Regions from separate parts of the Streptomyces sp. NPDC005761 genome, predicted to be linked through region 4. Evidence: riboswitches for the same ligand, from Rfam matches in the RefSeq annotation. Region 4 holds a riboswitch; each other region holds the start of a gene.
What was found. Region 4 has a riboswitch for cyclic di-AMP ahead of ABZ434_RS34615 (NlpC/P60 family protein). Riboswitches for the same ligand answer to the same signal wherever they lie in the genome.
Positions count from the first base shown of each region.

Region 1 (5,659 bases), on a different contig from region 4:
GTCTACGAACGGGCCGAGGGCGCGCACTTCTGGGACGCGGAGGGCAACGACTACCTGGACATGCTCGCCGGTTTCGGGGTGATGGGACTCGGTCGGCACCACCCCGTCGTACGCAACGCGCTCCACGACGTCCTGGACGCCTCGCTCGCCGACCTGACCCGCTTCGACTGTCAGCCGCTGCCGGGCCTGCTGGCCGAGAAGCTGCTCACGCACAGCCCGCACCTGGACCGGGTCTTCTTCGGCAACAGCGGCACGGAGGCGGTGGAGACCGCCCTCAAGTTCGCCCGCTACGCCACCGGGAAGCCCAGGATCCTCTACTGCACGCACGCCTTCCACGGGCTGACCACCGGCTCGCTCTCGGTCAACGGCGAGGCGGGCTTCAGGGACGGCTTCGCGCCGTTGCTGCCGGACACCGCCATCGAACTCGGTGACATCGATGCCCTGCGGCGTGAGCTGAAGCGCGGCGATGTGGCGGGGCTCGTGGTCGAACCGATCCAGGGCAAAGGTGTGCACGCCTCGCCGCCCGGCTTCCTGCGGGAGGCCCAGGAACTGCTGCGCAGGCACAAGGCCCTGCTCATCGCGGACGAGGTGCAGACCGGCCTGGGCAGGACCGGGGACTTCTACGCGTACCAGCACGAGGAAGGGGTGGAACCCGATCTGGTCTGTGTCGCCAAGGCGCTCTCCGGCGGCTATGTGCCCGTGGGGGCGACCCTCGGCAAGGACTGGATCTTCAAGCGCGTCTACTCCTCGATGGACCGGGTCCTGGTCCACTCCGCGAGCTTCGGCTCCAACGCCCAGGCGATGGCGGCCGGGCTCGCGGTCCTCGCGGTGATGGAGGACGAGGAGACGGTGGCCAACGCGCGCCGCACCGGCGACCTGCTCAGGGAACGGCTGGCGGCGCTGGTCGGGCAGTACGAGCTGCTGCACGAGGTGCGGGGGCGCGGGCTGATGATCGGCATCGAGTTCGGCCGGCCGGCCTCGCTGAAGCTGCGCAGCCGCTGGACCATGCTGCAGGCGGCCCGCAAGGGACTCTTCGCGCAGATGGTGGTCGTGCCGCTGCTCCAGAAGCACCGGATCCTGACCCAGGTCTCCGGCGACCACCTCGAAGTGATCAAGCTGATTCCGCCCCTCGTGATCGACGAGGCGGACGTGGACCGCTTCGTAGCCGCCTTCACGGCCGTGATGGACGACGCGCACAGCGGAGGCGGACTGATGTGGGACTTCGGGCGGACGCTGGTGAAGCAGGCCGTCGCCAACCGCTGAGCACCGGCGCGGTCGGCTGCGCGGACACTTTTGCCTCGGAGGCAAGAAATTTGCCTCCGAGGAAAGATCCTGGCCCAATGAAGGTATGAATCCTCCAGAAGGAGGGGCGGCCGACGAGCTGCCCGGGGTCGCTCCACGCCTGCGCGATCTGCGCCGCAGCCGTGGTCTCACCCTGGAGACCGCCGCCCAGCGGGCCGGACTCTCGCCCGCCCACCTGTCACGGCTCGAAACGGGCCGGCGCCAGCCCTCCCTGCCGATGCTGCTCGGACTCGCCAGGATCTACGGTACGACGGTCTCCGAGCTGCTCGGTGAGATTCCCCCCGAACGTGACGCGATCGTCCGCGGCCGCAGGTTCGAGGGCGCCGAGGCCGACGGCTGGATGTACCAGCAGGCCGGTGGCCCCGGCCGGGCGATGCAGGCCCTGCGCGTCCGGGTCCCGCACGGCGCCCAGGGCGACCTGGTGCGCGTCCACCCCGGGGAGGAGTGGCTGTACGTCCTGGCCGGGAACCTCAGGGTGACCCTCGGGGAGACGGTCCACGACCTGGCTCCCGGTGACAGCGCGCACTTCGACTCACTCACTCCGCACCGGATCGCAGCCCTGGACCACGACGGTGCCGAGTTGCTCTTCGTTCACACCCTGCTGCAGAGCCCCGCCGCCGAGCTGTGTCTCGGCAGCGGGATCCACCGTCGCTGAGGCGCCGTCCCCGCCACCGGCCCGCCGGTCGCCAGAGAGGACCTGTCATGTCCGATTCCGAGAATTACGACCCGCTCAGCCCCGCGCGGCCCAAGAAGTACGACCCGCAGGAGAAGAAGATGCCCCGCGGGCTCGTCATCAGGCTCTTCGCCTACCTGGTGGCCGGGCACGTCGTCGCGGGCTTCCTCTACCTGCTCTTCGCCGTGGGGATGCACAACCAGTAGCCGTGGGCCCCGCCCGTCCGGTCAGACCTCGTCGAGCAGGCGCTCGCGCAGCCGCTCCCGCGTGGCAGGGGTGATCTTGAGGCCGTCGGCGAGGTAGCGGTCGGTGCTGCCCCATGTCTCGTCGATGGTGGTGAAGGCGGCGGCGATGTAGTCGGGGTGGGCGCCGAAGAGCGGATTGAGCAGCTCCATCACCTCGGGAGACATGCCGGCGGCGGAGGTGTCGCTGCGGCGGATCTTGTAGCGGCGGTGAGCGTCATTGGACTTGAGGTAGTCGGCCTCGATGGCTTCGCGCTCGACGCCGACAGCGAGCAGGGAAACCGCGATCGAGAGCCCCGCGCGGTCCTTGCCCGCGGCGCAGTGCATCAGTGCGGGCACGCTGTTCTCGGCCAGGGCGTGCAGCACCCGGCTGTGCTCGGCCGTCCGCTCCAGGATCATCCGGCGGTACGAAGCGATCATGCGGTGGGTCCCCTTGCCGCCGGCCAGGATCGACCGCAGCTCGTCCATGTCGCCGTCGCGCACCATCCGCCAGAACTCCGCGCCGTCCGCCGGGTCGCTGAGCGGGATGCTCACATTGCGTACGCCCGGCAGCTCCACGTCCAGGCCGTCCAGCTTGTGGTCGGCCACATTGCGGAAGTCGAAGACGGTGTGCAGGCCGAGACCGCTGAGGAACACGGCGTCCTCGGCCGTGGCGTGAGCCAGGTGACCACTGCGGTAAAGGCGTCCGTAGCGCACCCGGCGGCCGTCCGAGGTGGGCAGGCCGCCCACGTCGCGGAAGTTGCGGACCCCCGCCAGCACGGGCTCCGTCGACGGGGTCTGCGGCACCTGCTGCGTCACGGTCACTCCTGGAGGCTCTGCCGCCGGCGCGTGTCGCCCGCGGGTCCACTCTCGTGACGATACGACATTGATTCCTCAGGCAATCATCTTGGGCGGGCCGCCACTTCGAGGCCGCGCGTCGATCCGTGGCCGCCCGGGCGGGAGGGGCTGGATCCGCCCCGGCGCCCCGACGACGGACGGCGCGATGAGCATGACATGTCCGTATTGAGCTCTTTTATTCGAACATGCCCTGCTTGTGCGGGAGATGATCCCCCTCTCGTGAGCGGGATCATATCCGTGACGGTGTGTGGCGGCGGGGCGGCTGGGTATTCCGTGCGCCGCGCGGAAAGCCAAGATCCGTAATCCACGGAGTGTGACCGGAATTCCTCGCGGATTTTCCGGAGCGGAATCCCGTACGGAACCTGTGGCTTGTTTCCGCCGTCCCGGCTCGCTTACGTTCGCTGCAATCCGGACGGACCGCCTAATCCTGCCGCCGCCCGGAATTCGCACCCACTCACCGCGTGGCAGGAGCGGGGGAACCAGGTAAGCCGCCGACCGGGAAACCGGCCGGCTCGGGGTGAAGTCGCGCCAGTCGCGACCGGACATCTCCAGTCCGAACCCGACAGCTCACCTCGTAGGCGCCGGAGAGGAAAACCTTCATGCCCATATCGGGTAAGCACCGTCGTCCCAAGTCCAGCACCATTGCCCGTGGCGTCGTCGCCGCGAGCGCCGGCGGAGCCGTCATCGCGCTTCCGCTGCTCGGCGCCACCGGTGCCCACGCCGCGGAGCAGGCCGCTCCGGCCACCTCGAAGTCGGCCGCGGTGCACGCCGCCCCGGCCAAGCCGGTCGCGAAGAAGCAGGCCGGCACCACGACCTACTCCGTGGTCTCCGGCGACTACCTGTCGAAGATCGCTGCCGAGCACAAGCTCAAGGGTGGCTGGGAGAAGCTGTACCAGGACAACCGCAAGGTCGTCGGCGACAACCCGAGCCTGATCTTCCCGGGCATGAAGCTGACCCTCGGCGGCAAGGCCTGGGGCCACACCTCGACCACCTCCACGGGCTCCACCACCCCGTCGAAGGCTCCGTCGGCCCCGGTCAAGACCGAGACGAAGGCCTCCCCGGCCTCCGACTCCTCCTCCGACGCCTCGTCGTCCGAGGAGACCTCGGCGCCGGCCGCCCAGAGCAACGACTCCGGTTACGTCCACCCGGTCCCGGGCAACCACACCACCGCCTACCGCGCCTCCGGTGCCAACTGGTCCAGCGGCAGCCACACCGGCATCGACTTCCCCGTGTCCACCGGCACGAGCGTGAAGGCGATCACCTCCGGCACCGTCGTCACCGCCGGCTGGGGCGGCGCGTACGGCAACGAGGTCGTCATCAAGCACGCCGACGGCCACTACTCCCAGTACGGCCACATGTCCTCGCTCTCCGTCTCGGCCGGCCAGACCGTGACCGCGGGCCAGCAGGTCGGCCTGTCCGGCGCCACCGGCAACGCCACCGGCCCGCACCTCCACTTCGAGATCCGCACGGGTCCGGCGTACGGCTCGGACATCGACCCGATCGCCTACCTGGCGTCGCACGGCGTCAACGTCTGATCCGGGCAACACCGGTCCGGTGACCCGGGCCTGAGCAATGCATAGAGGGACGGTGCGCGGCGGCGCACCGTCCCTCTGCCGTTGCCCGCGCCGGGCTGCGGTGCTGAGCGGCGACCGCACTTATTCCCCCTTTACCAAAAACTGACCGGGTGGTCTATCTCACCACCCGTCAACCCCATATTACGGTCGCGTAGGTCACATTCGGCGGTGCAGGATAGGCCCTTGTGGCAGACGATTCGAACAACATCCAACAGGGCGTCATCAACCGACACGGCGTCATCGGGTCGTACGCGGCGATCGGCGACAGCTTCACCGAGGGAGTCGGTGACCCCGGCCCGGGCGGCACCTTTCTCGGCTGGGCGGACCGGTTCGCGGTACTTCTCGCGGACCAGCTCCCGGACTCCGGCGCACCGACGGGCGGCGCGGTATCCGCACACGGGAACTTCCGGTACGCCAATCTCGCCGTACGAGGTCGCCTCCTCGACCAGATCGTCGAGGAGCAGGTGCCGCGCGCCAAGCTGCTCGCCCCGGATCTGGTGAGCTTCTGTGCCGGCGGCAACGACATCATCCGGCCGGGCACCGACCCCGACGACGTGGCCGAGCGCTTCGAGCGAGCGGTCGCCGATCTGACCGGGTCGGTCGGCACCGTCATGGTCACCACCGGGTTCGACACCCGCAACGTTCCCGTGCTGCGCCACCTGCGCGGCAAGATCGCCACCTACACCGCTCATGTGCGGTCCATCGCCGACCGCTACGACTGCCCGGTCCTCGACCTGTGGTCCCTGCGCTCGGTCCAGGACCGGCGGGCCTGGGACAACGACCGGCTGCACCTCTCGGCCGAAGGACACACCAGGGTCGCGCTGCGCGCCGCCCAGGTCCTCGGCATCGACGTGCCCGCCGACCCGGACCAGGAGTGGCCGCCGCAGGCACAGCGGCGAACGCTCGAAGTACGGCGCGACGACATCCAATGGGCGCGCGAGTACCTCGTCCCGTGGATCGGCCGGCGGCTGCGCGGCGAGTCCTCGGGGGACCACGTGGCGGCCAAGCGGCCCGATCTGCTGCCGCTCTGA
Region 1 covers NZ_JBEXXX010000011.1:135,906-141,564, forward strand. The annotation lists gene ABZ434_RS13790 (aspartate aminotransferase family protein) at 1-1,263, shown strand, start outside; gene ABZ434_RS13795 (XRE family transcriptional regulator) at 1,349-1,957, shown strand; gene ABZ434_RS13800 (DUF6126 family protein) at 2,005-2,181, shown strand; gene ABZ434_RS13805 (tyrosine-protein phosphatase) at 2,203-3,015, opposite strand; cyclic di-AMP (ydaO/yuaA leader) riboswitch at 3,496-3,648, shown strand; gene ABZ434_RS13810 (LysM peptidoglycan-binding domain-containing M23 family metallopeptidase) at 3,654-4,589, shown strand; gene ABZ434_RS13815 (SGNH/GDSL hydrolase family protein) at 4,814-5,659, shown strand.
Region 1: it holds a riboswitch for cyclic di-AMP, as region 4 does, so the genes downstream of both, ABZ434_RS13810 (LysM peptidoglycan-binding domain-containing M23 family metallopeptidase) here and ABZ434_RS34615 (NlpC/P60 family protein) in region 4, are expected to answer to the same signal.

Region 2 (5,659 bases), on a different contig from region 4:
CACGCAGCACCCATACCGCCCCCGCGTCGGCGACCGTGCCGATGTCCTCGCCGGGAGCGCCGACGGCCACGTCCGCGTACCCGTCGCCATCGGTGTCCGCCACGGAGAGGTCGGCGCCCCAGCCGTCGCCGGTCTCCGAGCCGCCCGGGACGCCGGGGGTGTCCTGCGTCCACCACACGGGCGGGGTGCCCGGGCCCTCGGCGCCGACCGGTCCGTCGCCCGCGCTGCCGTAGTAGACGCCGACCACACCGCCGGTCATCGACTCGCCGCCGTCGTCGGGGCTGTGCGGCTCCCCGGTGACGAGGTCGTCGTAGCCGTCGTCGTCGATGTCGCCCGAGGCGACGGCCGGACCGCCGCGCAGGTCGTGGTCGTAGCGCAGTCCCTGGACCTCGCCGAAGAAGAGCGCGGACCAGCCGTGGCCCGGCTCCTCGCCGGCGGTGACACCGGAGATGACCAGGTCGGCGAGGCCGCTGCCGTCGTAGTCGCCGGTCGTCATCGCGCGGGGCACGATCTCGCGCCCCGGGGTGCCGGGTACGAGGCTGCTGCGCGAGGCGGGATCCTGCCGGGTCCCGTCGTCGTACTGGAACAGGGTGAGGTCGGTGCGGCCGGTCACGGCCAGTTGGTCGCCCGGGATGTCGGGGCTGAAGTGCGCGGCGGCGAGAGCGGTGCCGAACGCGGCGCCGGCGACGGGCTCCTGGGCCTGCAGCCAGTCGCTGCCGGCGCCGGAGAGCCCCTCGGCGGAGCCCCACAGGACGACGGCGCCGCCCGCGTCGGCCACCGGCTCGATGTCCTCGCCCGGGAGGCCCACGACCGCGTCGTCGTACCCGTCCCCGTCCAGGTCGCCGGTGGTCAGGGCCCGGCCGAAGCCGTCGCCTGCCTCGGCGGCACCCGGCACCCCGGTGGTGTTCTGGCTGAGGACCGTGCCCCGGGTGGTACCGATGCCGCCCGGGCCGCCGTACTGCACGCTCACGTAGCCCGCGCCCTTGCTGCCGCCGATGGTCCCGCCGGGCGCGCCGATGAGCACGTCCTCGTAACCGTCGCCGTTGAAATCGGTGTTGCGGTCGGCCGCGCGCGTTCCACCGGGGGTGCCCGCGTAGGCGGCAGGCGCGGCGATGGCCGCCCCTGCGATCAGAAGGAATGAGGCCGCGACAACGGCGGCCGGACGGTAGGTGCGCACGAGCGGCTCCTCGGTTCAAGGACGACCGGGCGAGTCCGGGGGACGCCAGGAGGAGCCCGTTGGCCTCCTGGCGCCCTGTTTGACCGGCACCGCGGCGCAAGGGTTGTACGGCATGGCAAAAGGGGTGGAAGGGAGCAGCTCAGCTCCCCTCCACCCCTGTTCACGACTCCGCCCGGGGCGGAACCGCGGTAGGTCAGTAGGCCCCGAAGACGTTGTCGATCGAGCCGTACGTCGCCGCGGCGTAGTTGCACGCGGCGGTGATGTTGGCGACGGGGTCCAGGATGTCCAGCGAGGTGCCGGGCACGTGGTACGCGTCGAACGTGGGCTGGATCACCTGGAGCAGGCCCTTGGACGGGGTGCCGGCGACCGCGTTCGAGTCCCAGTTGTTGACGATCTGCGGGTTGCCCGAGGACTCGCGCATGATGTTGCGGTGGATGCTGTCGTAGCTGCCGGGGATGCCGTGCTCGGCCATGACTGCGAGGGACTCCTTGATCCAGCCGTCGAGGTCGTCGGTGTACGCCGTCGCGGTCTGCGCGGGGGTGGTCTCGGCGGTCTCCTCGGCGACGGGCGTCGCCGTCCGCACGGAACGGTCGGCGCGGTCGGTGCTCTCGGCACGGTCGGCCGACGGCTGCGAGGCGCTGCCGGACGCGTTCTCCGCCTTGAATTCGCTCTTGGTCGCAGCCTTGGGGGCGGCGGCCGTGGACTTGGCGCCGATGGTCAGCTTCAGGCCCGGGTGAATCAGGTCGGGGTTACCGCCGACAACGCTCCGGTTGTCCTTGTACAGCTGCTCCCAGCCGCCGTCGAGGGAATGCCCGCGGGCGATCTTGGAAAGCGAATCCCCGGACACCACGGAATAGGTGGTGGTCGCGTCCTTCTTGACGGCAATTGCCTTGCCGGCCACGGAAGTCGAGGCTGCGGCCTTTTCGGCGACGACCGACTGGACCGGCGCTGCGGAAGCCGATCCGGCAGCGATCAGGGGGAGCGCGAGAACCGCTCCGCCCGCGCTCACGGCGATGAGGCCGCGGGTCAGGGGGGTGGACTTGGAACGACGGTGCTGACCCTTGATGGGCATGGCGCTTTTCCTCTCCGCCGCCTGCGAGGTGAGCTGTCGGGTTCGGACTGGAGATGTCCGGCCGCACATGGCGACTTAACCCCTAGCCGCTCCGGTATTCCGGAACGGCGGCAAACCTGGGTCCCCCGCTCCTGCCGTACGTGAAGTGGTCGGGTTACCGGACGGCGGCAGGATTCGGCGTTCCATCCGGATTGACGGTGACCGTAAGCGAGAAAGGCCGGGCGGAACAAGCCCGGAATTCCTGATCACAATTGATTCGCAAGATCAAAGAAAGGAAATGTGCGACGCCGGTCACATGCGCGCGGGTCAACTTTCTTGGGGCGACAGGGAACCGACGCCTCCGGTTCCGCGTCAGGCACGGCAAACGTGACGCTGACCACTGCGCCCGAAACGGGTGATTTGCCGGATTCCCAGGAGGTGCGGCACGAATGAATACCGCACGGACCAGCATTCGTTACATGCCCGAATAATCGCCCAAGTTAGGACATTACGGAGCGAGCGTCGGCCGTGCCGCCGCATCGGCACGCGTGCGCGGCACGACGACCGGTGAGCCGTCGCCCGGCGCGGCGAGGATGTCCGCGTCGAGCGCGTACAGCTCCTTCACCAGGGCTTCGTCGACCGTCTCCCGGGGAGCGCCCGTGGTGACCACGCGGCCGCCCTTCATGGCGACGAGCAGATCGGCGTACCGAGCGGCGGCCGCGAGGTCGTGCTGAACCATGACGACGGTGCGGCCGGTGGCCGCGACCTCGCGGACGAGTTCCAGGACCTCGATGGCATGCCCGAGGTCGAGGGCGCTGGTCGGTTCGTCGAGCAGCACGACGGGGGTCTGCTGGGCGAGGACCATCGCGAGCCAGCAGCGCTGGCGCTGGCCGCCGGACAGCCGGTCGATGCGCTCCCCCGCCAGTGCGGTGGTACCGGTGGCGTCGAGTGCGTCGCGCACCACCTGCTCGTCCTCGCGCGACCACTGACGCAGCAGCCCCTGGTGCGGGCTGCGGCCGTAGCGCACCAGGCCGGCCACGGTGACCGCCTCGGGGGCGCGCGGCGACTGCGGCAGCAGCGCGACATGGTGGGCGGCGCGGCGGCGGCCGGTCTCCCAGATGTCCGTACCGCCGACCAGGACCGTGCCGGACTCCGGGCGGTGGAGCCGGGCGACGGTCCGCAGCAGGGTCGACTTCCCGCAGCCGTTGGGGCCGACGATTGCGACGACCTGTCCGGCGGGGACGGTGAGGTTGACGTTCTCGACGACGGGCCGGCCGGGGTATCCGGCGTGCAGGCCACGGATTTCGAGACCGGCCTTCGTACCGGTCGGATTCTCGGTCATGTGCGGCTCACGCCTTTCCGGCGGCCGGGTCGGGCCGCAGCAGTACCCACAGGAGGAAGGGGCCGCCGAGGACGCTGGTGACGACCCCGACGGGCAGTTCGACCGGCGCGGCGACGCGTCCGATCGCATCGGCCGCGGCGATCAGCGCGGCTCCGGTCAGCGCCGAGCCCGTGACCGGGACGCGGGTGGGGCCCGCCAGCCGCTGGGCGAGGATCGGTGCGGCGAGCGCCACGAAGGCGATGGGGCCGCCGACCCCGACGGCCGTGCCCGCCAGCAGCACGGCCAGGACCAGCGCCACGGTACGTACCCGCCGCAGGTCGACTCCGAGGGAGCTCGCCACCTCGTCGCCGAAGCGCAGCAGTTGGAGGCGGTGTCCCGCGGCCAGCGAGAGCGGGACGAGGAACAGCAGGGCGACGGCCAGCGGCAGGCAGGCGTCCCAGTCGCGTCCGTTGAGGCTGCCGACGGCCCAGAGGAACACGCCGCCGGCCGCGTTGTCGTTCTCGCGCGACATGATCAGATCGCTCACCGCACCGATGAAGGTGGAGATGCCGATCCCGGCCACCAGCAACCGGTATCCGGCAGTCCCCGCCCCTCCGGCGCACACGACGACCAGGACCGCGGCGGCCACGGCACCGACCGGCCCGAGCCACCAGTTGCCGACCATGCCGGTGGCGGACCCCGCGGCGGCGGCGACCACGGCAGCGGTGGCGCCCTCGTTGACCCCGACCAGGTCCGGGGTGGCCAGCCGGTTGCCGGCCAGGGTCTGCGTGAGACAGCCCGCGATTCCGAGGGCGGCGCCGACCAGCAGGCCGGTGAAGATGCGGGGCAGCCGGAACTCGCGCACGATCATGACGGTGCCGGCATCGCCGGTTCCGAGCAGTCCCGAGAGGGTCTCGGACAGGCTCATTCCCGTCGAACTCGCCATCACCGCCAGGGCGATGAGGAGGACCAGCAGCGGAAGGAGCAGCGCGGCGGCGAGCGCGCTGCGCCTCGGGAGCAACCAGGACAGCGTCCCGGTGCGCAGTACGACGCTGTCCGGCGGGGTCACGTCCTTCAGTTCGCCGGTGCGAGACGCGACACCGTCGGGCGGGGTCACGTCTGTCAGCCTTCCGGTGCGCAGTACGACGCTGTCGGGCGGGGTCACGTCCGTCAACTCCCTCGCGCGGAGTACGACACCGTCGGGCGGGGGCACGTCCGTCATGCCGCGGCCCCTGCCGTGGAGAGCCGGGAGGAACGGGCGATCCACACGAGCAGGGGGCCGCCGACGAAGGCGAGCAGCACACTGACCGGGGTCTCCCAGGGACGGATGACGATCCGCGCGAGGACGTCCGCGATGATCATGACATCGGCCGCGACCAGGGCGGACAGGACGAGTTGGGCGGCCATCCGCGCTCCGGCCAGCGCCCGGGCGGCATAGGGCGCGAACAGCCCGAGGAAGGCGATGGGCCCGGCCACGGCGACGGCGCATCCGGCAAGCAGCGAGACGGCTCCTGCGACGACGAGCCGGATCCGGCCGGGATGGTGCCCCAGGGAGCGGGCGCCGTCGTCACCGAGCCCGAGTGCCGCGAGCGGCCGGGCACAGCCGAGTGCGGTGAGCAGGCCCACCGCGATCAGGGGCAGGAGGGGAAGCAGGTCGGAGATCTCGATGCCGGCGAGCGAGCCGATCGTCCAGTAGCGGTAGGTGTCGAAGGTCGACCGAGTGCCCAGCAGCACGTACGAGGTGAGGCCGTGGAACGTGGCGCCGAGCGCCGATCCTGCCAGGACCAGTCGCAGCGGGGATCCGCCTCCGCGCCCGGACGCGGCGAACAGCAGGACGGCCGCGCTCGCGACCATGCCTCCGCCCAGGGCCCATACCAGCAACGATGCGGGAGAGTCCGCGCCGAAGAAGGTGAGCCCCAGCACCACGGCGAAGGCGGCTCCCGAGTTGACGCCGAGCAGCCCCGTCTCGGCGAGGGGGTTGCGGGTGGCGGCCTGCAGAAGGCACCCGGCCGTCCCGAGGCACACGCCGACAAGGACCGCGCCGAGCGTGCGCGGCAGGCGTACGTCCACCAAGGCCAGGCGGAGTTGGGCGTCCGCGCGGGCGGCCGGG
Region 2 covers NZ_JBEXXX010000049.1:11,961-17,619, forward strand. The annotation lists gene ABZ434_RS31115 (esterase) at 1-1,177, opposite strand, end outside; gene ABZ434_RS31120 (transglycosylase SLT domain-containing protein) at 1,371-2,249, opposite strand; cyclic di-AMP (ydaO/yuaA leader) riboswitch at 2,255-2,439, opposite strand; gene ABZ434_RS31125 (ABC transporter ATP-binding protein) at 2,737-3,570, opposite strand; gene ABZ434_RS31130 (iron ABC transporter permease) at 3,578-4,627, opposite strand; gene ABZ434_RS31135 (iron ABC transporter permease) at 4,768-5,659, opposite strand, start outside.
Region 2: it holds a riboswitch for cyclic di-AMP, as region 4 does, so the genes downstream of both, ABZ434_RS31120 (transglycosylase SLT domain-containing protein) here and ABZ434_RS34615 (NlpC/P60 family protein) in region 4, are expected to answer to the same signal.

Region 3 (5,659 bases), on a different contig from region 4:
CTGCCGACGCTGATGATCGCCGGGGGCGTGCTGTTCGACGCACTGACCCCGCCCAAGTTCACCGCCATCCCGTTGTTCGCGGCAGCTCCGCTGATCGCTGCGCCGTTCTTCTCGCGGGCCAGCACGATCCGTACCGGTGTCGCCGCGCTGCTGGCGGTCGTCGGGCTGCGCGTCCTCAGCGGGAACCTGCTGCAGGTCGTGCCCTCCATCGAACTGCTCACCGTCCTCACCGTCTCCGTCCTCGCCGTCGTGATCAACGGGGTCGTGCGACGCAGCAACGAGCAGCTGGCCTCGGCCCGCGTCATCGCGGAGACGGCCATGCGGGCGGTGCTGCCGACGCCGTCCGACCGGATCGGCGGGCTGCACGTGGCGGCTCGGTACGAGGCGGCGCAGGCGGACGAGTTCGTCGGCGGTGACCTGTTCTCGGTGACGGACAGCCCTCATGGGGTGCGGCTGGTGGTCGGGGACGTGCGCGGCAAGGGGCTGGACGCCGTGGAGGCGGTGGCGGTGGTCATCGGCGCCTTCCGGGAGGCGGCCGAGCAGGAGGAGACGCTCGAAGGTGTGGCGCGGCGGCTGGAGCGTGCGCTGGCGCGGGAGTCGGACCGGCGCGGTGGGCTCGACGCGTTCGAGGGGTTCATCACCGCGGTGCTCGCCGAGGTCCCGCCGGACTCGGACCGGGTGCGGATCGTGAACCGGGGCCACCCCGAGCCGCTGCTGCTGCATACGGACGGGGCTCTGGACGTGCTGGGCCCGTCGGTTCCCGCGCTGCCGCTGGGGATGGACCTCGGGGTGTGGCCGGACCGGGCCGACGAGTGGGATCTGCCCCCCGGGGCGACGCTCCTCCTCTATACGGACGGCCTCTCCGAGGCCCGTAATGCCGAAGGGGTCTTCTACGACCCCGCCGAGCGGCTGCGCGGACGGATCTTCCCGGGTCCCGAGGAACTGCTCTCCGCGCTGACCGACGACGTGCGGCTGCACACGGGGGGCGAGTCCACGGACGACATGGCCCTGCTCGCGGTCGTGCGGCCGGCCGAGGGCCAGCCCGACCGGCGCAGGACCGTGAAGATCGTCGGTCTGGGCGACGGCGGCGAGTGAGCCGGAGCTTCGGGACGACGAGTGTGGTGCGGCACCGGAGCCCCGCGGTGACGGGTGTGTTGGAGCGGCCGGCCGGGATGCCACCGTCCGTAACCGAAGGGCACCACTCCGCATAACATTTGACGTAACGTCAGAAATCGGCAGGCGGTTGAGGGGCGATCAACTCGCCCGATTCCACCCGGTTGTGTCCCGTAAAGTCCAGGCCAAGGACGTGAACGATCAGTGGGAACAGCTTGGAATCGGACCCCGGTGTCTATTAACGTTCGATAACGCAGCGCGGTTGTCCCAGCCGCCGTCAGTGGCGGCACCGTGCGCGAGCGCCGAATTCCGCAAGGGAACCGGGGAACCACCTACATGGGGTGAATCGGGCATCTTTGTCTTGCCATAAGACGGAGGGGCCCGTAGGAGACCTTCCTGCTCCGAACCCGTCAGCTAACCCGGTAGGCGAGAAGGAAGGAAAGGAGTGCGCCCACGTGGCGTCCAACAAGCCTGCCCCCGAGGCTCCCTCCCGGTTCGGGCCCGAGTACGGCGATGACTTCGCTACCCGGCCCGCCACCGTTTTCGGTACGGAGTACGGGGCCGACTACGCGACCGATCGGGGCAGCGACTTCGGAAACGACTTCCGCGCCGACGAGGCCGGGCCCGAGAGGACCTGGGAGGAATGGAACCCCACCGAGGAGTCCATCCGCCCTGTGCGCGGCAAGCACCGCGTCGCCAAGCAGCGCAATGGTCTGGCCCGCAGCTCCACCGTCCTCGGGGTCGGCGTCATCGCGGCCGTCGGTGCGGGTGGCATGGCCACCGCCCAGAGCAAGCCGCCGGTCTCCATCTCTCTTCCCGATTCCATCGCGGACAATCTTCCCGACGCCAAGTCCCTCCCGGGCGTCGGCGCACTGTTCTCGGGCGGGTCCGAATCCGCGGCGGACAAGACGGCGGCCGAGACCGCTTCCGCCCCGCTGACGACTGCCGGCATCACCACCGCCGAGGCCGAGCAGGGCACCACCGACGCCGGTGAGGCACTCCGGGCCCGCATCCTCCAGCAGGCCGAGCAGCAGCAGGACGCCGCCGACGCCGAGGTCAAGGCGGCCGCGGAGAAGGCGGCCGCGGAGAAGGCCGCCGCCGAGGCGAAGAAGCAGCAGGACGCCGCCGAGGCCAAGATCGCCGCCGAGAAGAAGAAGGCGGCGGAGGAGGCGGCGAAGAAGGCGGAGGCGCTGCGGCTCGCCAAGCTCGCAGCCAGTTACGCCATCCCCACCTCCTCGTACACGATCACCTCGACGTTCGGCGAGGCCGGCTCCATGTGGTCCTCCGGCTACCACACGGGCCTCGACTTCGCGGCGCCGACCGGTACCCCGATCAAGGCCGTTCACACCGGCACGATCAAGTCGGCCGGCTACTCCGGTTCCTACGGCTACCGCACGGTCCTGGAGCTGGAGGACGGCACCGAGGTGTGGTTCTGCCACCAGTCCTCGATCGACGTCAGCATCGGCCAGAAGGTCACGACGGGCGACACCATCGGACGCGTGGGCGCGACCGGCAACGTGACCGGCCCGCACCTCCACCTGGAGGTCCACACCGCGGACGGCGCCGGCATCGACCCGATGGCCTGGCTGCGCGCCCGGGGCCTGACGGTCTGAGCCCGTTCCCCGCACGACGGCCTCCTCCGGCCCACGTGACCCCGGCAGCCCTGACGCTCACCCCCCGACGTCAGGGCTGCCGGTCCGTCCGCGTCCGCCCGTGGCAGTAGTTCAGATGCAGAGGCCACGGAATAGGGGCCTGGTGGAAGCCGTTGTTGCACCCATGACTTCTCTTCGCACGCTCGGTTCCTCCAGCCTTCAGGTCTTCCCTCTCGCCCTCGGAGGCAACGTCTTCGGCTGGACCGCCGACGAGGCGCAGTCCTTCGCCGTCCTCGACGCGTACGCGGCGGCCGGCGGTAACTTCGTCGACACCGCCGACTCCTACTCGGCCTGGATCCCCGGCAACGAGGGCGGCGAGTCCGAGACCCTCATCGGCAAGTGGCTCGCCGCACGCGGCAACCGGTCCGACATCGTCGTGGCCACCAAGGTCGGCGCCCACCCCGCGTACAAGGGGCTCTCGGCCACCACCATCAAGGCCGCCGCGGAGGAGTCGCTGCGCCGGCTGGGCACCGACCACATCGACCTCTACTACACGCACTTCGACGACGAGTCCGTCCCGGTCGAGGAGATCATCACCGCCCTCGACCAACTGGTGAAGGACGGCAAGGTCCGGGAGATCGCCGCGTCCAACATCAGCCCCCAGCGCCTGCGCGCCTCGCTGGAATTCTCCGAGCGCGAGGGGCTCGCCCGATACGTGGCCCTGCAGCCGCACTACAACCTCGTCTCCCGGGACACGTACGAGGGCGAGCTCCAGGACACCGCCGCCGATGCCGGGCTCGCGGCCGTCCCGTACTTCGCCCTCGCCTCCGGCTTCCTCACCGGCAAGTACCGTCCGGGCACGGCCGTGGAGAGCGCCCGGGCCGGGAGCGCGGGGGCACACCTGGAGTCCGAGCGCGGACAGAAGGTGCTCGCCGCGCTCGACAAGGTGGCCGAGGAGCGCGACGCGGAGATCGCGACCGTGGCGCTGGCCTGGCTGGCCGCCCGGCCGACCGTGGCCGCACCGATCGCCTCGGCCCGGACGGTCGAGCAGCTCCCCGCGCTGGTGGCCGTCGCCGGTCTGCGGCTGACGGACCAGGAGCTCGCGGACCTCACGGAGGCTTCCGCCTGAGCGGGACAGCTCTCAGCCCTGCGGTCCGTACCCGTGCGTGTCCGTGTACGGGGGGCGCGGCGGGTTCGTGTACGGCGCGGCCGTGTACGCAGGCGCGCTGTAGGGATGCCCGTCGTACGGGTACGAGGGGTGCGGGTACGGCCGGCGCACCGCGGGCACGGGCCGGGGGCGCAGACGCCCCGTGGCCTGCGCCGCGTACGCGAGGGCGGGGCCGGCCGTCTCCCTGCGCTGCCACAGGTGGTGCAGCAGCTCCCGCTCGCGTTCGGTGAAGTCCGGGCCCGCCGTGCCGCGGCGGGCCTGCCGGCGCAGAAATGCCAGTGAGGTCGCGAACGACTCGTACTCGGCCACCGTGCGGGCCGCCGCCCTGCCCCGGGCCTTCACCTCTTTCCGTGCCGCGGCGGGCATGCGGTGGTGGGGGTGCGAGGCGCCATGGGCGTGCGTGGGAGCGTGGCCCGAGTGCGCGTGGCCGTGGGGCCTTGCGTACGGGCCGTCAGCTGCCGCGCGTCGGCGAGCGATGTCCCTGGCCATGCCGCGGGCCCGCATCGAGGAGAGGGCGAGAGGTTCGGCGGGGGACAGCCAGCCGGCCGTCGCGTACGCCGGCAGTTCGACGCCGAGCGTGCGCAGCTCGCGTCGGCGGGCCCAGATCGCCAGCCAGGTCACCAGCCCGAAGGCCGGGACCATGAAGGCGCCGTACACGGCGTAGAAGCCGTACGGGCCGAACGAGGACGATCCGTTCCACAGGGCGTGCATGCCCATCGCCAGGAGCAGGCCCACGAGCGGCAGCGCCAGGCGCCTCAGACGCTGATGGGGCGCACTGCTCGCGGCGATCCCGAAGGCGATGCCGGTCAGTACGGTGAAGAGCGGATGGGCGAACGGCGACATCACCGCACGTACGAAGAACGTCGCCGCCGTCACCGAGGCGAAGCCCGAGCCCATCTGCTGGTCCTCGCCGAAGGCGTTGCCCAGATAGAGGATGTTCTCGGTGAAGGCGAAACCCGTCGCGGTGAAGCCGGCGACGACCACGCCGTCGACGATGCCCCCGAAGTCGCGTCTCCGGAACAGGAAGAGGAGCAGTACGGCCGCTGCCTTGGCGCTCTCCTCCACGACGGGCGCTATGACCGTGGCGCCCAGGGTGTCCGCACTGCCCGGATCGGCGGTGGCGGTGGCGATCCACCGCGTCGCGAAGGAGTTCGCGATGATCGCGACCAGGGCGGCCGCGCAGGCACCCCACGCGAAGGCGAACAGCATGTTGCGCCACGGGCCCGGTTCGACCCGGTCCAGCCAGCGGAAAGCCGTCATCAGCACCGGGACGGGCAACACGGCCAGGCCCAGTCCGACGAACAGCCCCTGCGTCCCGGTCTGGTCGCGGACGAGCGCGAGGATCACCAGCCCGCAGAGCGCCAGCACGGTGAAGACGGCGATGACGCGGAGCGGCCTGCTGCGCCACAGCATGCCGACGCGGCGTGGGCGGTAACGCCATTGGCCCCGGTCCGGCACAGCGGACAGGACCTCACCGTCCAGCTGCTCCTCGAGCACCGGGACGGCCGGCTGCGACTGCCGCTGATGCTGAACAGACCCGTCGGACACCCCACGACCCTAACGAGCGGGACCGACAACGGCCATGGCGCGTGAAGGCCCCCGGGTTCGGCGGATGGCCGCCCGGCCCCTGGTCAGCGGCCGGTCAGCGGCTGACCGGCGGTCAGACGGCGCCCCGTCAGGGGTCCGGCAATGGCTGGCCGACGGTCCGGAAGTGGCTGGTCCGCAACCGGTCAGTGGCGGGCGAAGAGCAGGTCGTGAACCACGTGGCCCTTGTCCAGACCCTGTC
Region 3 covers NZ_JBEXXX010000002.1:353,557-359,215, forward strand. The annotation lists gene ABZ434_RS03820 (PP2C family protein-serine/threonine phosphatase) at 1-1,095, shown strand, start outside; cyclic di-AMP (ydaO/yuaA leader) riboswitch at 1,404-1,557, shown strand; gene ABZ434_RS03825 (M23 family metallopeptidase) at 1,569-2,726, shown strand; gene ABZ434_RS03830 (aldo/keto reductase) at 2,890-3,834, shown strand; gene ABZ434_RS03835 (PrsW family glutamic-type intramembrane protease) at 3,847-5,421, opposite strand; gene trmB (tRNA (guanosine(46)-N7)-methyltransferase TrmB) at 5,604-5,659, opposite strand, start outside.
Region 3: it holds a riboswitch for cyclic di-AMP, as region 4 does, so the genes downstream of both, ABZ434_RS03825 (M23 family metallopeptidase) here and ABZ434_RS34615 (NlpC/P60 family protein) in region 4, are expected to answer to the same signal.

Region 4 (5,659 bases):
CCTCCAGCGTGAGGCCCAGGGCCAGAAGGCCGCGAATGACACGGACGCGGGCCACCTCGGCGGAGCCGTACTCACGCTGACCGGATGAGGTGCGTGGCGGCGCTCCCAGCAGGCCGCGGGCTTCGTACAGGCGCAGCGCGCGGGGTGTGGTTCCGGCTGCCGCCGCTGCCTCGCCGATCCGCATGCCCGCTCCGCCTTGTCCTACAACTCCACGATGGTCGCTCCGAAGGAGCGGCCCGAGATCAGTCCGGGCAACGCCCCCGGGGCGTGCTCCATTCCCCGGACCGGGGTGTACGGGAACCGGATGTCCCCCGCCCGCAGCCAGTCCCCCAGACGTGCCTCCCATTCCGCCTCGACGTCCGGGTGGTCCACGCCGCTGTAGCCGGAGATGGTGATGCCGCGGGTCAGCAAGCGGTAGGTGTCGAGCACGGCCGGCGCGCTCCCCCCGGCCCGGTCCGGGGACAGCTGACCGTCCAACGCGCCCACCAGGGCGAACCGGGCCCCCCGGTTCGCCGCGCGTACGGCGGCCGTCAACTGTTCGCCGCCCACGGTGTCCAGGACGACGTCGATCCCGTCCGGTGCCGCCTCGGCGAGCTGCTCGCCGATCGGGGCCGCCCCGCGCAGCACGGTGGCGTCGTAGCCGAGTTCCCGCTCCAGCCGCCGGGCCTTGTCCGGGGAACCGGTGCTGCCGATCACCCGTGCGGCACCCAGCAGCCGGGCGATCTGGCCCGCCATGGTGCCCACGGCGCCCGCGGCGCCGGTCACGAACACGGTGTCGCCCTCCCGGACCCCGGCCAGCCGGGTCAGTGCGCCGTAGGCCGAGGAGCCCTGGGCGAGATGCGCCACGGGGTCGGGCAGGGTGCCGTCCAGCAGCCGGCACTCGGCGACGGCAGGCGCCGCGTACTCCCGCCAGCCCTGAAGGTGCAGCACCAGCCGGCCCTTCTCCAGCGGCCCGTCGACCACCTCACCGATCGCGGGGCCGAACAGGGGCTCGCCGGGGTGCAGGGGCGGCAGCGGGACATCGCCCGTCTCACCCCCGATGAGGGTGCGCAGGCCCGGGAAGACGAGGAAGTGGGTGTTGCGGACGAGCACCTGGCCGCCCTCGGGGCGGGGAACGGGAGCCGCTGCCAGGGTGAAGTCCCCGGGGGCCGGCAGTCCGTCGGGGCGGCGGACCAGGCGTACGAGACGATGCGTCGTGTTCATGGCCGGACGCTAAGCCCTGCCCCATGGGTCAGGGGCAAGGCCCGGCGCCAGGACGGTTTCCGCGCACCGGCCGGTCACCTGCCGGCCGGAGCCCCTTCCGCGCGCCAGGAAGGCGACACGCGACGAAGGCGCACCCGGCGGCAACGAGGGAATGGCCGTCCCGTGCCCGGCCCCTCGGAGGTGAGGAGGCGGGTCAGGCCGGCCGCACGCTCCCGTAGATCGGCATGTAGTAGATCGACTCCTCGCGCACGTCCGCCCCCGGCTTCGGCGCGTGGATCATCATGCCGTCGCCCTTGTAGATGCCGACGTGGCTGATGTCGTCGTAGAAGAACACCAGGTCACCGGGTTGCAGATCGGCCGTGGCGATCCGGGTGCCGACGTTCACCTGGTCCCAGGTGGTCCGCGGTATGTCGACGCCGGCCGCCTTCCAGGCCGCCTGGGTGAGCCCCGAGCAGTCGTACGAGGCCGGGCCGGTCGCTCCCCAGACGTACGGCTTGCCGAGCTGCGCCCTGGCGAACGCCATGACCTTCTCGGCCTTGGTCGAGGCCTCGGCGTCCGCACCCGACCCTGAACCGGTACCGGTGTCCGCCCCCGTACCGCTGCCGGCCTCCTCGGCGGCCTCCTCGGCCTTGCGCTCGGCCTCGGCCTTCGCGGCGGCCTGCTTCTTCGCCAGTTCCGCCGCCTTGCGCTTGGCCTCCGCCTCCTTCTTCCGCTCCAGCTCGGCCAGCCGCGCCTTCTCCTCGGCGGTCAGCTTCGACAGCAGACCACGGGCCTCGGACAGCTTCGTCTGGACGCTCTGCTTGCTCGTGCGCAGCGTCGCCTGCGACTCGGTGAGCGTCTCCAGGCTCACCACGGCCTCGGCCCGCTGTTCCGACGCCTTCGCCTGCTGCGTACGGAAGTCCGAGACGGCGCGCTGCTGGCGCTCGGTCATCCGGTCCATGAGGTGGTTCTGGTCGAAGAACGACTGCGGGTCGTCGGCCAGGAAGAAGGTGGCCGTCGGGGCGAGGGTGCCGCCGCGGTACTGGGCGGCGGCGTACGTGCCGAGGGTCCTGCGGGCCTCGTTCAGCTTCTCGGTGCGCCGGGCGACGTCGTCCAGCAGCGTGTCCACCCTGGAGCGCTGCTTGGCCGTCGCCTCCTTCGCCTGGTTGTACTGCTGGGTCGCGGTACCGGCCTGCCGGTAGAGGTCGTCGACCTTCTTCTGCACGTCCTCGATGCTGGGCTTGGGGGCCGGGGCCGCCAGTGCGCTCTGCGTGGACAGCAGGGTCACCGACGCCAGCGCGGCCGTCGTGAGCCCGACCGCCGGGCCGGAATTGCGCACACGGGTGCGCGGTTTGCGATGCGACGCCAAGGCCGGCATCTCCTTCCGTGGACCGCCTACCGGGTTAGCTGTCGGGTTCGGGCGGAACGGAAGGCTGCCCTACGGTCCTGGTGGAGGATGCGGACCGATTCACCCCGGTGATGCGTGTGGGTCCCCGGTTCCGGACTCCTGCACGGGCAGCCCGGATTCGGCGTGGACGCCCGTTCGGCGTGGATCGCCTCTGGGGGTACGGGCCGCCCGAACGAGCACGCTAGCCAACTCATGGTGTCGCTGTGAAGGTTGATGTTCGATATGCCCGATACATTTTCGTGACCTCGGCGGATCCGGGCGCGGCGGGGCAGGTGGGGCAGGGATCCCTCCACCCGCCGAGGTCGCGTGCTCGCTCTGTGTGCCCGTCCGTGCCTGCGTGCTTCGTCACTCGGCCCCGGAGTGTCAGTGCGGCGGCCTAGACTCGGACAGCGATGAGCAGCCTCTTTGACGACAGTTTCCTGGCCGGCCTCCAGCACACGGAGGAAGGGCCCCCGCCGCCCCCCGAGGACTCCGCACCCGAAGCGGTGCCGGAGGGCCTTTTCGCGGGCGTTTTCGACGGACCCCCGCCGCCCCGCGACGCGTACTACCGCGACGGGGCCCACCGCCCGGTCATCGACGCGGCCGCGCTGCTGGACGGGCTGAACACCGAGCAGCGCGCAGCCGTCGTGCACGCCGGGTCCCCGCTGCTCATCGTGGCCGGCGCCGGTTCCGGCAAGACCCGCGTGCTGACCCACCGCATCGCCCATCTGCTGGCCGAGCGCGGGGTGCACCCGGGCCAGATCCTGGCGATCACCTTCACCAACAAGGCCGCCGGCGAGATGAAGGAGCGCGTCGAGCAGCTCGTCGGTCCGCGGGCCAACGCCATGTGGGTCATGACCTTCCACAGCGCGTGCGTACGGATCCTGCGCCGCGAGTCGAAGCGGCTCGGCTTCACCTCCTCGTTCTCGATCTACGACGCGGCCGACTCGAAGAGGCTGATGGCCCTGGTGTGCCGGGATCTCGACCTCGACCCGAAGCGCTTCCCGCCGAAGTCGTTCACGGCGAAGGTCTCGAACCTGAAGAACGAGCTGATCGACGAGGAGACCTTCGCCGGACAGGCCACGGACGGTTTCGAGAAGACGCTCGCCCAGGCCTACGCGCTGTACCAGTCCCGTCTGCGCGAGGCCAACGCCCTGGACTTCGACGACATCATCATGACGACGGTGCACCTGCTCCAGGCGTTCCCCGACGTCGCGGAGCACTACCGCCGCCGCTTCCGGCACGTCCTCGTCGACGAGTACCAGGACACCAACCACGCCCAGTACACGCTCGTACGGGAGCTGGTCGGCCCGGCCGGCCCCGAGGACGCCCCCGCCGAGCTGTGCGTCGTGGGTGACGCGGACCAGTCGATCTACGCCTTCCGCGGCGCGACCATCCGCAACATCCTCCAGTTCGAGGAGGACTATCCCGACGCGACCACGATCATGCTGGAGCAGAACTACCGCTCCACCCAGACGATCCTGTCCGCGGCCAACGCGGTCATCGAGCGCAACGAGAGCCGCCGCCCGAAGAACCTCTGGACCAACGCGGGCGCCGGCACCAGGATCACCGGATACGTCGCGGACACCGAGCACGACGAGGCACAGTTCGTCGCGGACGAGATCGACCGGCTCACGGACTCCGGGGACGCGAAGGCGGGCGACGTCGCCGTCTTCTACCGCACGAACGCCCAGTCACGTGTCTTCGAGGAGATCTTCATCCGCGTCGGCCTGCCCTACAAGGTGGTCGGCGGCGTGCGCTTCTACGAGCGCAAGGAGGTCAGGGACGTCCTGGCCTACCTCCGGGTCCTCTCCAACCCCGAGGACACCGTCCCGCTCCGGCGCATCCTGAACGTGCCCAAGCGCGGCATCGGCGACCGCGCCGAGGCGATGATCGACGCCCTGTCGATGCGCGAGAAGATCTCCTTCCCGCAGGCACTGCGCCGGGTCGACGAGGCGTACGGCATGGCAGCCCGCTCGGCCAACGCCGTCAAGCGGTTCAACACGCTGATGGAGGAGCTCCGCACGATCGTGGAGTCCGGCGCCGGACCGGCGGTCGTGGTGGAGGCCGTCATGGAGCGGACCGGTTATCTCGCCGAGCTCCAGGCGTCCACCGACCCGCAGGACGAGACCCGGATCGAGAACCTTCAGGAACTCGCCTCCGTCGCCCTCGAGTTCGAGCAGGAGCGGGCGGAGGAGGAGGGTGCGGGCACCCTCGCCGAATTCCTGGAGAAGGTCGCACTCGTCGCCGACGCCGACCAGATCCCCGACGAGGACGAGGACGGCTCCGGCGTCGTCACGCTGATGACGCTGCACACCGCCAAGGGCCTCGAATTCCCGGTGGTCTTCCTGACCGGCATGGAGGACGGCGTCTTCCCGCACATGCGGGCGCTCGGCCAGGTCAAGGAGCTGGAGGAGGAGCGCAGGCTGGCCTACGTCGGCATCACGCGCGCCCGTGAGCGGCTCTACCTCACCCGGGCGGCCATGCGCAGTGCCTGGGGCCAGCCCTCGTACAACCCGCCGTCGCGGTTCCTGGAGGAGATCCCGGACCAGCACCTGGAGTGGAAGCGCAAGGGCCCGATGGTGGCCCCGGCCGGACCTACGTCGGGCATCACCTCGTCGCTCTCCGCGTCCCGGTCACGCTCCGGACCCTCGGGCTTCGCGACCCGGCGGACCTCGGACAAACCGACGATCACGCTGGTGGCCGGCGACCGGGTCACCCACGACCAGTTCGGTCTGGGCACGGTGACGGCGGTCGAGGGCATCGGGGACCAGGCGAAGGCCACGGTCGACTTCGGGGACGAGCGGCCCAAGAAGCTACTGCTGCGGTACGCCCCGGTCGAGAAGATCTAGCGCCCGGACAGGCGCGCCGGCCGGGGTGATCCCACCCGGCCGGCCCGCCCGTGCCGGTCAGTTCGGGTTGACGTTGTGGCTGCGGAGCCAGGGCAGCGGGTCGATGGCCGCGCCGCCGCCGGGCCGCACCTCGAAGTGCAGGTGCGGGCCGGTCGAGTTGCCCGAGTCGCCGGAGTGCGCGATGACGTCACCGGCCTTGACCGAGCCGGAGCGGATGCGGGTGCTGCTGAGGTGGCAG
Region 4 covers NZ_JBEXXX010000069.1:388-6,046, forward strand. The annotation lists gene ABZ434_RS34605 (MerR family transcriptional regulator) at 1-184, opposite strand, end outside; gene ABZ434_RS34610 (NADP-dependent oxidoreductase) at 202-1,203, opposite strand; gene ABZ434_RS34615 (NlpC/P60 family protein) at 1,397-2,560, opposite strand; cyclic di-AMP (ydaO/yuaA leader) riboswitch at 2,559-2,724, opposite strand; gene pcrA (DNA helicase PcrA) at 2,983-5,421, shown strand; gene ABZ434_RS34625 (M23 family metallopeptidase) at 5,479-5,659, opposite strand, start outside.